DNA from 3 places in the Variovorax sp. GW531-E2 genome. Region 2 is predicted to be linked to each of the others. Evidence: predicted binding sites of a transcription regulator. Region 2 holds the regulator's gene; each other region holds the start of a gene.
What was found. Region 2 encodes LexA, which represses DNA repair genes until DNA is damaged. Its sites were predicted from a motif close to ACTGTATNNNNATACAGT; they were not measured.

Region 1 (4,257 bases), on a different contig from region 2:
ACCTGGCGCACGCGGCCCTCGGGCGTGTCGACGGTCACGCCCGACACCGGCATCGGCACGCCGACGCGGTAGGCCCACGCGTCGCCGACTTCGCTGGGGCGGATGTCGCGTGCGGCGTTGAGCTCGTGCCACACGCGCTCGGCCGGCGCCGCGATGAAGAGCGTGCGCGAAGTGTTCGAGAACTGGTCGGGGTTGGGCCATTGCGGCTCGATGCCGCCGAGCAGCAGCGGCACCAGGGCGACGCTGTACAGCGCGGGCTTCGGCCAGTTGGTGATGCGGCACACGATGCCCATGGCCAGCCCGCCGACGCTGCCCATCACCGCGAACAGCGGCACGATGAAGGCGGCGCAGATGATGCCCTCGATGAACACCATCAGCGTGCCGCCGACGAACAGCGCGGTGGCCACCCACGGCGCCCAGAGGTAGTAGCCCCAGCTGCGCCGTTCGATGCGCTCGGCCAGGTACACCGTGACCGCGCCGCACGCCGCGGGCGCGAAATAGACGAAGGAGCCCAGCATGGCCGAGAAGGGCTCGCCGGGGCCGCCGCCGAAGACGATGCGCAGCACGAACGCGATCGCCGCGCCGGCGAACATGGGCCAGAACCAGCCGAAGGGCATGCCGCGCACGGGCTTTTGGGGCGGCACGTCGTCGTTAGCTGGCAGGTCGGCGAGTTTGCTTTCTTCGGGCTCGGTGCGCATGGAAATCTCTTCTCCTCTTTTTGTGATGTCTCAGCTGGCGCTGCGCCGGGCCGTCACCATGGCGTAGTCGAAGTCGCGCCAGAACATGCCCAGCGCGAGCGCGCAGTAGCTGGCCACGATGTGCTTGCGGCGCCAGGGGCTGAGCCTGCCGCGCGCCTTCCACAGTTCGGCCAGCGTGAAGCGCGTGGCCAGCACGGGGATGTGCAGCGCGCTCGGCGCCACGCGCCAGCGCAGCGAGGTGAACTCGACGTCCTCGAAGCCGTGGGCGCGCAGCGCGGCCGTGAAGTCGTCGCGCACAGCCAGCGTGGGCACGGCCCAGCTGTCGGCCCACAGGCGGTGCAGCCAGCCCGCGAGGCGGCCCGGCCGGCGGCGCAGCAGGAAGCCGTCGACCACCACCAGCCGCGCACCGGGCTTGAGCAGCCGCGCGGCCTCGCGCACGAAGTCGGCCTTGGCGGTGCCCTCGGCGTAGCAGGCGCTCTCGAGCGCCCAGGCACCGTCGGCCTGGGCGGCGGGCAGGCCGGTGCGCGTGTAGTCGGCCTCGACGTGCGCGACGCGGTCGGCCACGCCGGCCCGGGCGTCGAGCCGCGCGGCGATGCCGTTCTGCACCGGCACGTTGGTCACCGTGACCGCATGCAGCGCGGGGTCGTCGCCGACCAGCGTGCGCGAGGTGGCGCCGGCGCCGCAGCCCAGGTCGACCACGCAGCGCGGGGCATGGGTGGTGGTGTCGAGTTGCAGTGCGCGGCCGACGGTGCGGTTCATCTCGATCAGCATGCCCTCGCGCCGCAGCGGGTTCAGGCCCAGGCGCCAGAAGCCGAAGTGCATGTTGTAGCTGGGGCTCCAGGCGCGGTAGTCGTCGGCGACCTCGGTGAAATAGTCCTGCGTGTCCTCGCGGCTCACGTGGCCTTCGACGGCAGGCGGCGCGGGCCGCGCGGTGCCGGGCAGGCGGAAGTCGGCCTGGAAGACGTCGGGCATCGAAAACTCCTTCGGACGTGAGCGGGTGGTGTGTGACAGCGTGAGTGGTTTTTTAGAGCTTGCAGTGGTCGTCGGCGCAGGTGGCCGGCGCGATCGCACCGTGCCCCGCGAGCCGCAGGACCAGCCAGCGCGGCAGCCGGTAGCGGTTGCGCGCCAGCACCGCATACGCGCGGTCGGCCAGCCGGCCGACCACCGGCAGGTCGAGCACCGCGCCGCCGGCCGGCAGGCCCACGGCCGCGCGGCAGGCGCGGATGGCGTCGACGCCCACGCGCAGCCGGCCTGCGGCATCGACCGCGTGCAGCGAGCGCATCAGCACCTCGCGCGGTGCCGGGCCGTTTGCGAAACCGATGGGCGAGCAGTCGACCAGGCGCAGTCGCTTCGCAGCGTCGCGCGCCTGCATGGCGCCCATCTCGGCCGTGCACAGCGGGCAGGTGGCGTCGAAGTAGACGGTGAGCGGATAGGTGGCGGGGGCGAAGCGGGTCATGGTGCTTTTGGTTCTCGATATTTCAGTCAAAACAGAAATAAGAAGGCAAAAAAAAGGACGCGGCCTTTCTCAGATCATGGGCAGGCTGGCGTGGTGCGCGTCGGGGTCGTCGCCCTTGCCGGCGCCAGGAGGGGCGGGGGGCGGTGCGCTGTCGCCGCGCACGAACTTCTGCACGCTGGCGCCGAGCGTGAGCACCTTGTCGAGCGTGCCGGGCGACAGCCGCAGCATTTCGTCGGCCCAGGTGGCGAGCTTGGTCATGAGGTCCATGGTGGAGCGGATGCGGTCTTGTGCATCGGGCGGCTCCTTCTGGAAGTCGGGGCTGGCGACGATCTCGCGCAGCACGCGGATGGTGGGGTCGAACTCGCGCTCCTTGCGCTCGCGCACCACGGTGCGGAACAGCTCCCACACGTCGACGCTGGTCTCGAAGTAGTCGCGCCGGTCGCCCAGCGTGTGGGTGACGCGCACGAGGTTCCAGGCCTGCAGTTCCTTCAGGCTGTTGCTGACGTTGGAGCGGGCCACGCCCAGCGTTTCCGACAGCTCTTCGGCGTGCATCGGCTTGCCGTGCGCGAAGAGCAGGGCGTGGATCTGCGAGACCGTGCGGTTCACGCCCCACATGGAGCCCATCTCGCCCCAGTGCAGGACGAACTTGCGTTGAATGTCGGTGAGTTCCATGGCGTCGAGTTTAGGAATTCCTGAATTTCTGTCAAGACAGAAACAAAAAACTCAGCATCTCGGGATCAAAAGTGAAATACTGTATGAATAAACAGTTATTCGACTTGTTTCCTGTTTCCTTCCAAGGACTCGCCATGCCCGCCGCCCAGGTTCCCATCCACATCATCAAGGGCCGAGGCGCGGCCACGCGGCTCGTGCACCGGTTCTCCAAAGACGAACGCGACGCCTTCGACGACGGCTGGGGCACGCTGGAAGACGGCGAAGCCGAGGCCGCCGGGTTGCTGCCGCTGGCCACCGAGGTGCGCTTCGAGGACGTGAAGTCGGTGCTCAGCAGCAACGAGTCGCCCGACATCCCCTTCGACCGCTCGCTCAACCCGTACCGCGGCTGCGAGCACGGCTGCATCTACTGCTTTGCGCGGCCCACGCACAGCTACCTCAACCTCTCGCCCGGCCTCGACTTCGAGACCAAGCTCATCGCCAAGCGCAACCTCGTCGAGGTGCTGCGCGCCGAGCTCGGACGCAAGGGCTACCGCCCCAGCAACCTCGCCATCGGCACCGCCACCGACTGCTACCAGCCCATCGAGCGCGAGCTGCGGCTCACGCGCGGCGTGATCGAGCTGCTGAGCGAAGTGCGGCATCCGTTCGCGCTGGTCACCAAGTCGAGCGCGGTCGAGCGCGACCTCGACCTGATCGCGCCCATGGCCGCCGACCGGCTCGCGGCCGTGTACGTGACCGTGACCACGCTCGACGGCGAACTGGCGCGCAAGCTCGAGCCGCGCGCCGCCGCGCCGCACCGGCGGCTGCGCACCATCCGCACCCTGGCCGAGGCCGGCGTGCCGGTGGGCGTGAGCGTGGCGCCGCAGATTCCTTTCATCACCGAAGACATGGAGCAGGTGCTCGAAGCTGCCTGGGAGGCCGGCGCGCGCAGTGCCTTCTACACCGTGGTGCGGCTGCCGTGGGAGGTGGCGCCGCTCTTCAAGGAATGGCTCGAGCTGCATTACCCGCAGCGCGCCGAGCGCGTGATGGCGCGCATCCACGAGATGCGCGGCGGCAAGGACTACGACGCCGACTTCGCCACGCGCATGAAGGGCAGCGGCCTGTGGGCCGATCTGATCCACCAGCGCTTCCAGAAAGCGACACACCGGCTGGGCTTCAACCGCGAGCGGATCGCGCTGGACACCGGGGCATTCCGCCCGCCCGGCGCCGTGGGGCAGGGGAGCCTGTTCTGAACACCGCGCCGACGCGGTAGATTCGTGGCCGTGCCGGCTTCGGCACGCATTCGGCATCGGCTGCTTCAAACAAGGTCAAAGGCGCGCATGAACAGGGTCTGGCTCGTGGTGATGGGGGTTTCGGGCTGCGGCAAGTCCAGCATGGGCGCGGCGCTGGCCACGGCGTTCGGGCTGCCGCTGATCGAGGGCGACGACCACCATC
Region 2 (4,257 bases):
GCGGGGCGCCCAGGCACATCACGAAGGCGGCCGCGCTGATCAGCTGGCCTGCAGTGGCGACCTTGATGGCCAAGGAGGCGCTGATCTCATTGAGGGTGCCGGGCACGACCATCACGCCCGTGCCGATCACGAAATTGCCGGCCAGCAGCGCCCAGAGCGCGCCTCGCTGCGGCGCGGGCCGGCTCATGCGCTCACCGCCGGACCTGCAGCGCGCCGGGGTTCACGATGTTCGTGGGGTTGCCCTTGATGAAGCTCACGACGTTGTCGAACGCCTGGCCGAAGTAGCTTTCGTAACTTTCCTGCTCGACGTAGCCGATGTGCGGCGTGCAGATGCAGTTTTCGAGGCGCAGCAGCGCATGGCCCTGCAGCGGCGGTTCGCTCTCGAACACGTCGATGGCCGCCAGCCCGGGGCGGCCGCGGTTGAGCGCGGCCAGCAGGGCATCGGCCTCGACCAGCTCGGCGCGCGAGGTGTTGACGAACAGCGCCGTCGGCTTCATGCGCGAGAGGTCTTCGAGCTTGACGAGGCCCTGGGTGTCCTCGTTGAGCCGCAGGTGCACCGACAGCACGTCGGCGGCGGCAAAGAATTCGTGGCGGTTCTGCGCCACCTGGAAGCCGTCGGAGCGCGCCTTGGCGCAGCTGGCCTCGCGGCCCCAGATCACGACCTGCATGCCGAAGGCCTGCCCATAGCGGGCCACCAACTGGCCGATGCGGCCGTAGCCCCAGATGCACAGCGTCTTGCCCTTGAGCACCGAGCCCACGCCGAAATTCGGAGGCATCGACGCCGACTTGAGGCCCGACTGCTGCCAGGCCCCGTGCTTGAGGTTGCTGATGTACTGCGGCAGGCGGCGCATGGCCGCCATGATCAGCGCCCAGGTGAGTTCGGCGGGCGCCTGCGGCGAGCCCGAGCCTTCGGCCACCGCCACGCCGCGTTCGGTGCAGGCGGTGACGTCGATGTGGCCACCGACGCGACCGGTCTGGGAAATCAGCTTGAGCTTGGGCAGCTTCTCGATCAGCTGGCGGGAGATCTGGCTGCGCTCGCGGATGAGCACGATGACGTCCGCATCCTTGAGGCGAACCGACAGTTGGCCGATGCCCTTGACCGTGTTGGTGTAGACCTTGGCGGCGTAAGCGTCCAGCTTGGCAGCGCACTGCAGCTTGCGCACGGCGTCCTGGTAGTCGTCGAGGATCACAATGTTCATGGCATGCCATTGTGCCTCGCAGCATCGGCACGTCGCACGTGTGAACGTTTGGATACCCGGCACCGGATGGCGCCCGGGAGGCCTGTTTCAGCCCGTTGGAGGTGAATCCGCCGTGCGCATGAGGGGCGCACAGAGTGCGCAGGCACGGCGGGTTCGTTGGCACTTTCTCAGTGCAGGTGGCTGGGGCGGGGCGCGCCGCTGCCGGTTTCCGCGGCTTCCAGTGCGGCGAGCCGGTCGAGTTCGGCGCACACGTCGGCCATGCGGCCGTAAATCACGACCCGGTTGGCGCAGCCGCGCTGCGAGCCTTGCCGATCGACCACGCGGACCACGCGCAGCGGGCGGGCGGGCGTGGCGGCGGACGGTGACGCGGTCGGCGCCGGGCTGCCAGCGGTGCGCGCCGTGCAGGCCGGGCGAATGGCCACGTAGCGCAGGCCAGCGGCTGCATCGCCGCTCTCACCATGCGAGGGACGGCGGGCGGGCATCCAGCGGGTGGCCAGCGATTGCAGGGGCGACCAGAGGTCGGCGATGGCGAGGAGGGCGATTCCCATGTGAACTCCAAAAAAGTATGAGGTTGAACACAGGCAGGATTTCTTGAATCGGCCACGACAGGGTGATGGCGACTTCGCGCCATACGCCCGCCACCTGTCGCGGCCGGATGAGGTGCTGCTGCGTGTGGGCAACAGGCCCGGGGCCTACATCAGCATCGTGTTGCGGATGAGGCCGACCGCGAGGCCTTCGATCTCGAAGGGCTCGCCGGGCTGGACGATGATGGTCGGGTAGTCGGGGTTCTCGGCGTGCAGTTCGATCACCTGCTTGTTGCGCTTCAGGCGCTTCACGGTGACTTCTTCGCCCAGGCGTGCCACCACGATCTGGCCGTTGCGCGCTTCCTTCGTGGCCTGCACGGCAAGCAGGTCGCCGTCCATGATGCCGGCGTCGCGCATCGACATGCCGCGCACCTTGAGCAGGTAGTCGGGCTGGCGCTGGAACAGCGTGTTCTCGACGTAGTAGGTCTGGTCGACGTGCTCTTGCGCGAGGATGGGCGAACCCGCCGCGACACGGCCGATGAGCGGCAGCGCGAGCTGGGCCATGCCGGGCAGCGAAAGCGAGAACTGGTTGCCTTCGCGGTGGCGCGTTTCGTGGAGCGAGCGCAGCGCATCGCCCTTGAGGCGGATGCCGCGCGACGTGCCGCTGACGAGTTCGATCACGCCCTTGCGGGCCAGGGCCTGCAGGTGCTCCTCGGCGGCGTTGGCCGACTTGAAGCCCAGCTCGTTGGCGATTTCGGCGCGCGTGGGCGGCGCACCGGTGCGTGCGATGGCGCCCTGGATCAGGTCCAGGATCTGCTGCTGGCGGGCGGTAAGCTTCACTGCGAACTGCATAGTGGTTTCCTTGCGGCACTGGCTAGATATCCAGTACCTGTATTTTTAACCAGTTTTCAAAAGTTGACAAGCCATGACTCATTCCTCTTCGTCCGGGACGCGCCGCGTGGTCGTGCTGGGCACCGGCGGCACCATTGCCGGCAAGGCCGCCAGCAGCGGCGACAACATCGGCTACACCGCCGGGCAGGTGGGCGTGGCGGACCTGCTGGGCGGCATCGAGGCGCCGACCGGCGTGACGCTGGTGGCGGAGCAGGTCGCGCAGCTCGATAGCAAGGACATGGACGCCGACACCTGGCGCCAGCTGGCCGCGCGCTGCGCACACTGGCTGGCGCAGCCGGACGTGGCCGGCATCGTGGTCACGCACGGCACCGACACGCTGGAAGAGACCGCCTTCTTCCTGCACGCCGTGCTCGCGCCGGCCAAGCCGGTGGTGCTGACCTGCGCGATGCGCCCGGCGACGGCCCTGTCGCCTGACGGTCCGCAGAATGTCCGCGACGCACTCGCTGTGGCCTCGACGCCCGGCGCGCAGGGCGTGACGGTGGTGTGTGCGGGCGCGATCCACAGCGGCCTCGATGTGCAGAAGGTGCACACCTACCGCCTTGATGCCTTCGCGTCGGGCGATGCGGGGCCGGTCGGCTATGTGGAAGAGGGCGAAGTGCGGCGCGTGCGTGCGTGGCCGCAGGGGGCGCCGTTCGATGCGGCGCGGCTGGAGGCGGTGTTGAAGCCGTGGCCCCGCGTCGAGATCGTCATGAGCCACGCGGGCGCGAGCGGTGCGATCGTGGAGGCGTTGCTGCTCTCGTCGACTGAGCCCTTGCGCGGGCTGGTCGTGGCCACGACCGGCAACGGCACCGTGCACCACGCGCTGGAAGCTGCAGCGCTGAAGGCGCAGGACAGCGGCTTGGTGGTGTTGCGCGCCACACGCTGTGCGAACGGACGCATCCTGCCGAAACCCGGTGACGGGCTGCGGGACGCGGGCGCACTCACGCCGGTGAAGGCGCGGGTCGCGCTGGTGCTGGAACTGTTGGGAGTGGCCGCCCTGCCGGAGGCGGAGGGCGGCTAGGAGAAAGAGGCTGACGAATCAGCCGCTGAATCAGCTGTTCAGTGCGGCAAGCGCGCGCTGCGTGATCTCGTCGACCGTGCCCACGCCCTGGATGGCGCGGTACTTCGGCGCGGCGGCCGGGTCGGTCTTGGCCCAGGCCGAGTAATAGTCGACCAGCGGACGGGTCTGCTGGCTGTAGACGTCGAGCCGCTTGCGCACGGTCTCTTCCTTGTCGTCTTCGCGCTGGATCAGCTCTTCACCGGTCACGTCATCCTTGCCTTCCACCTTCGGCGGATTGAATTTGACGTGGTAGGTGCGGCCCGATGCCGGGTGCGAGCGGCGGCCGCTCATGCGTTCGATGATGTCGCCGAAGGGCACGTCGATCTCGAGCACGTAGTCGAGCTTGACGCCGGCCGCCTTCATGGCGTCGGCCTGCGGAATGGTGCGCGGGAAGCCGTCGAACAGGAAACCGCCGTTGCAGTCGGGCTGCGCGATGCGTTCCTTCACGAGGTTGATGATCAGGTCGTCGCTGACCAGTGCACCCGAATCCATGATCGTCTTGGCCTGCAGCCCGAGGGGGGTGCCTGCCTTGACCGCGGCGCGCAACATGTCGCCGGTCGAGATTTGGGGAATGCCGTATTTC
Region 3 (4,257 bases), on a different contig from region 2:
TCGGCGACGTGGTCGTGGCGACCGAGCTGCTGCAGCACGACATGGACGCCTCGCCGATCTTTCCGAAATACGAGGTGCCGCTGATGGGGCGTTCGCGCTTCGCGGCCGATGCGGCCATCGGCGATGCGCTGGCGGCGGTGGCCGAAGGCACGCTGCGCGATCCGGTGGGCCTGGTGGGGCAGAAGGCGGTCGATGAGTTCCATCTGCGTTCACCGAAGGTGCATCGGGGCCTGCTGATCAGCGGCGACCGTTTCGTGTCGACCACCGCGGAGTGTGGGGCCCTGCAGCGCTCGCTGCCCGACGCGCTCGCCGTCGAGATGGAGGGAGCGGCCATGGCGCAGGCCTGCCACGACTACGGCGTGCCCTTCGCGGCGCTGCGGACCATCTCGGACCGCGCCGACGATGCTGCGCACGGTGACTTCACGCGCTTCGTGGCCGAGGTGGCGAGCCGCTACAGCCTCGCGCTCGTCGACGCCTGGCTCGCCTCCCTGCCGCGCGACGCGGCCTGAAGAACCCGCCTACGGCGCGAGCCGGCGCAGCTGCGGCAGGTCGCGCAGCAGCGGCGGGATCGATAGCGCCAGCAGCAGCGCGGCCAGCGGCACGACGCAGATGAATCCCACGTGCTTGAAGCCCAGCGCGCCCACGGCGCCGCCGAGCACGAACATGGCGACCAGGCCGCCGCAGCGGCGCAGCCGGCTGCGGTCGTGGCGCACCGGCAGCGGTGTGGATGGCGCGCGCCGGTTCCAGTAGAGCATCTTGCCCAGCTCGATCCCCACGTCGGTGATGTTGCCGGTCATGTGGGTGGTGCGCGTGCTGCCGCCCGAGGTCTTCGACGCCACGGCGTTCTGCAGGCCCATGATGAACGACAGCAGCAGCACCGTGAGCGGCACCGCGAACGGCGTGGCCCAGGTCAGCGTGATGGCGCCGGCGAGCCCGAACGGGAACATCAGCGCGGCCTCCAGCAGCAGGGGCAGCGCGTACACGCCATGCAGCCGGTGCTGCCGTGCCCAGTTCACCAGCACCGCGCAGACCGCGGCGCCGCTCACGAACGCCAGGATCGCGCCCAGCGCGTTCAGCAGCAGCGTGAGGTTGCCCAGCACCATGCCGTCCGCCAGCTGCGAGGCGAAGCCGGTCATGTGCGAGGTGTACATGTGCAGCACGAGGAAGCCGCCCGCGTTGATGGCGCCGGCGTTGAAGGCCAGCAGCAGTCCGAGCGCGGTGTTCGTCGACGGCGCGCGGTGGCGGTTGGTGAGGAAACGAAGTCTGCGCACGGGGCTCTCCAGGGGCAGCTGCCTGCCGACAGCCACTCTAGCACCCGCTGTGCGGCGTTATTTGAGCCAGCCGCGCCGGCGGAAGTACCACATCGGCACCAGCGCGCTCGCGGCCATCAGCGCGATGGCGTAGGGGTAGCCCATGGCCCAGTCGAGCTCGGGCATGAACTTGAAGTTCATGCCGTAGATGCTCGCGATCAGCGTGGGCGGCAGCAGCGCGACGCTGGCCACCGAGAAGATCTTGATGGTCTTGTTCTGGTTGATGTTGATGAAACCGACGGTCGCATCCATCAGGAAGTTGATCTTGTCGAAGAGGAAGGCCGTGTGGTTGTCCAGCGACTCGATGTCGCGCAGGATCTGCCGCGCCTCCTCGAACTGCTCGGCGTTGAGCATCTTGCTGCGCATCATGAAGCTCACGGCGCGGCGCGTGTCCATCACGTTGCGACGGATGCGGCCGTTCAAGTCTTCCTGGCGCGCGATGGCGCCGAGCACCTCGCCGGCCAGCTCGTCGCTGACGTTGCCCGACAGCACCTTCTTGCCCGCCACCTCGAGCTCGTCGTAGATGTTCTCCAGCGTGTCGGCCGAGTACTCGGCGTCGGCGTCGAAGAGCTTGAGCATCACTTCCTTGGCGTCTTCGATCAGCCCCGGCGCGCGGCGTGCGCGCATGCGCAGCAGGCGGAACACGGGCACGTCTTCGTCGTGGATCGAGAACAGCACGCCGCGGCTGCGCAGGTCGGTGTTGTGCTGGTTCAGGATGAAGGCGACGCGCACCGTGCGCGGGTCTTCGTCGTCGTCGATCAGGAAGTCGGAGCGGATGTGCAGTTCGCCGTTGTCTTCCTCGTAGAAGCGGGCCGATTCCTCGATGTCCTCGTCCATCGCGTCTTCGGGAATCGAGAGGCCGTAGTACTGCTTGATCCAGCGCTTTTCCTCGAGCGTGGGCGACTCGAGGTCGACCCAGATCGGCTGGAACTTGGAGAGCTCTTCGAGCGACTCGATCTCTTCCTGGACGAGGCGGCCGTTGGCGAGCGTAAAGATGTTGAGCATGGGCTCACTCCCGGGGGTGACTGAACGATGGGCGAGGGCGGGGCGCTTTCAATTCCCGCGGACCCGGCGTCAGTACATCACGCGCAGCGTCGCCAGGGAGTTGAAAGCTGCCGAGACGGGGCGGTTTCCAAGGGGAGTCTCCGGTTGCAGCGAGGCGCGATTATGTCACCGGCCACAGGGCGACAAGGCACGCGAACTGGACGGACATACAGTAAAGTCGTGCCCATGCAGACCCCTGCGTCCCCCGTTCTTTCCACCCCGCCGAAGACGCAAGCCGAGCGCCTGGCCGCGGCGCTCGCCGCGCTCAACGACGACCAGCGCGCGGCGGTCGAGCACGGCGTGGGCACGGCAGTCGGCGCCGACCACCGGCCGCTGCTCGTGATCGCCGGCGCCGGCTCGGGCAAGACCAGCACGCTGGCGCACCGCGTGGCACACCTGATCGCGGACGGGGTCGATCCGCAGCGCCTGCTGCTGCTCACCTTCTCGCGCCGCGCCGCGCAGGAAATGGAGCGCCGCGCGGGCCAGGTGCTGGCGCGTGTGCTGGGGCTGAAGTCGGAGCGCCCGCCCGCGCTGCCCTGGGCCGGCACCTTCCACGGCATCGGCGCGCGACTGCTGCGCGAGTACGCCGCGCAGATCGGGTTGGACGAGAACTTCACCATCCACGACCGCGGCGACGCCGAAGACCTCATGGGGCTGGTGCGGCACGAGCTGGGCCTGTCGTCCACGGTCAACCGCTTTCCGCGCAAGGGCACCTGCCTGTCGATCTACTCGCGCTGCGTGAACACGCGCGCGCCGCTGGCCGCCGTGCTGAAGGACAGCTTTCCCTGGTGCGCCGAGTGGGAGGCCCAGCTCAAGACGCTGTTCGGCGCCTACGTCGAGGCCAAGCAGCAGCAGAACGTGCTCGACTACGACGACCTGCTGCTCTACTGGGCCGAGATGGTCGCCGAGCCCGCGCTGGCCGCGCACGTCGGCGCGCGCTTCGACCACGTGCTGGTCGACGAGTACCAGGACACCAACCTGCTGCAGGCGGAGATCCTGCGCGCGATGAAGCCCGACGGGCGCGGCGTGACGGTGGTGGGCGACGACGCGCAGTCGATCTACTCGTTCCGCGGCGCCACGGTGCGCAACATCCTCGACTTTCCGTCGCAGTTCTCGCAGGCCGCGCGCATCGTCACGTTGGAGCGCAACTACCGCTCGACGCAGCCAATCCTCGACGTGTCGAACCGCGTCATCGCGCAGGCCGCCGAGCGGCACGCCAAGACGCTTTGGACCGACAAGCCCTCGGCCGGCAAGCCGGTGCTGGTGCTCGTGCCCGACGAGGCCGGGCAGGCGCGCTGGGTGGCCGACAAGATCCTGGCGCACCGCGAAGGCGGGCTGGCGCTGAAGTCGCAGGCGGTGCTGTTTCGCACCTCGTCGCACAGCGCGGCGCTCGAGCTGGAACTGGCGCGGCGCAACATCCCGTTCGTGAAGTTCGGCGGGCTCAAGTTCCTCGAGGCCTCGCATGTGAAGGACCTGCTCGCCGTGCTGCGTTTCGCGCAGAACCCGCGCGGGCGCATGGCGGGCTTCCGGGTCACGCAGCTCATTCCCGGCGTGGGCCCGGCCACCGGCACGCGCCTGCTCGACGCGATGGACCAGGCGGCCGACCCCGCCGCGGCCGTGCGCGACTTCGTGCCGCCGTCGGCCGCGCGTGAACAGTGGGCCGACTTCGCCCAGGCCTATGCCGCCTTGCGCGCGCCGTCGCTGCAGTGGCCGGCCGACGTCGAGGTGGCCATGCAGTGGTACCAGCCGCACCTGGAGCGGCTGTACGAAGACACCTCGGGCGTGCGGCGTGCCGACGTCGAGCAGCTGGCGCGGCTGGCGGCCGGCTATGGCTCGCGCGAACGCTTTCTCACCGAGCTCACGCTCGACCCGCCCGAGGCCACGAGCGACCGGCCCGGCCCGC

Region 1: a site for LexA is predicted at 2,905-2,922, ahead of AC07XP_RS18600 (PA0069 family radical SAM protein). Genes of this name have one in related genera too.
Region 3: a site for LexA is predicted at 2,511-2,528, ahead of AC07XP_RS04105 (ATP-dependent helicase). Genes of this name have one in related genera too.

The regions. Positions count from the first base shown of each region.
Region 1 is NZ_JBWKXQ010000031.1:53,611-57,867, reverse strand. Features, by position in the region: gene AC07XP_RS18620 (SRPBCC family protein) at 1-698, opposite strand, end outside; gene AC07XP_RS18615 (SAM-dependent methyltransferase) at 729-1,670, opposite strand; gene AC07XP_RS18610 (thiol-disulfide oxidoreductase DCC family protein) at 1,723-2,154, opposite strand; gene AC07XP_RS18605 (GbsR/MarR family transcriptional regulator) at 2,224-2,826, opposite strand; gene AC07XP_RS18600 (PA0069 family radical SAM protein) at 2,961-4,055, shown strand; gene AC07XP_RS18595 (gluconokinase) at 4,143-4,257, shown strand, end outside.
Region 2 is NZ_JBWKXQ010000002.1:199,007-203,263, reverse strand. Features, by position in the region: gene AC07XP_RS02415 (MFS transporter) at 1-187, opposite strand, end outside; gene AC07XP_RS02410 (D-2-hydroxyacid dehydrogenase family protein) at 192-1,199, opposite strand; gene AC07XP_RS02405 (hypothetical protein) at 1,367-1,747, opposite strand; gene lexA (transcriptional repressor LexA) at 1,892-2,575, opposite strand; gene AC07XP_RS02395 (asparaginase) at 2,649-3,635, shown strand; gene adk (adenylate kinase) at 3,666-4,257, opposite strand, start outside.
Region 3 is NZ_JBWKXQ010000004.1:13,770-18,026, reverse strand. Features, by position in the region: gene AC07XP_RS04120 (5'-methylthioadenosine/adenosylhomocysteine nucleosidase) at 1-509, shown strand, start outside; gene AC07XP_RS04115 (YoaK family protein) at 519-1,271, opposite strand; gene corA (magnesium/cobalt transporter CorA) at 1,329-2,315, opposite strand; gene AC07XP_RS04105 (ATP-dependent helicase) at 2,541-4,257, shown strand, end outside.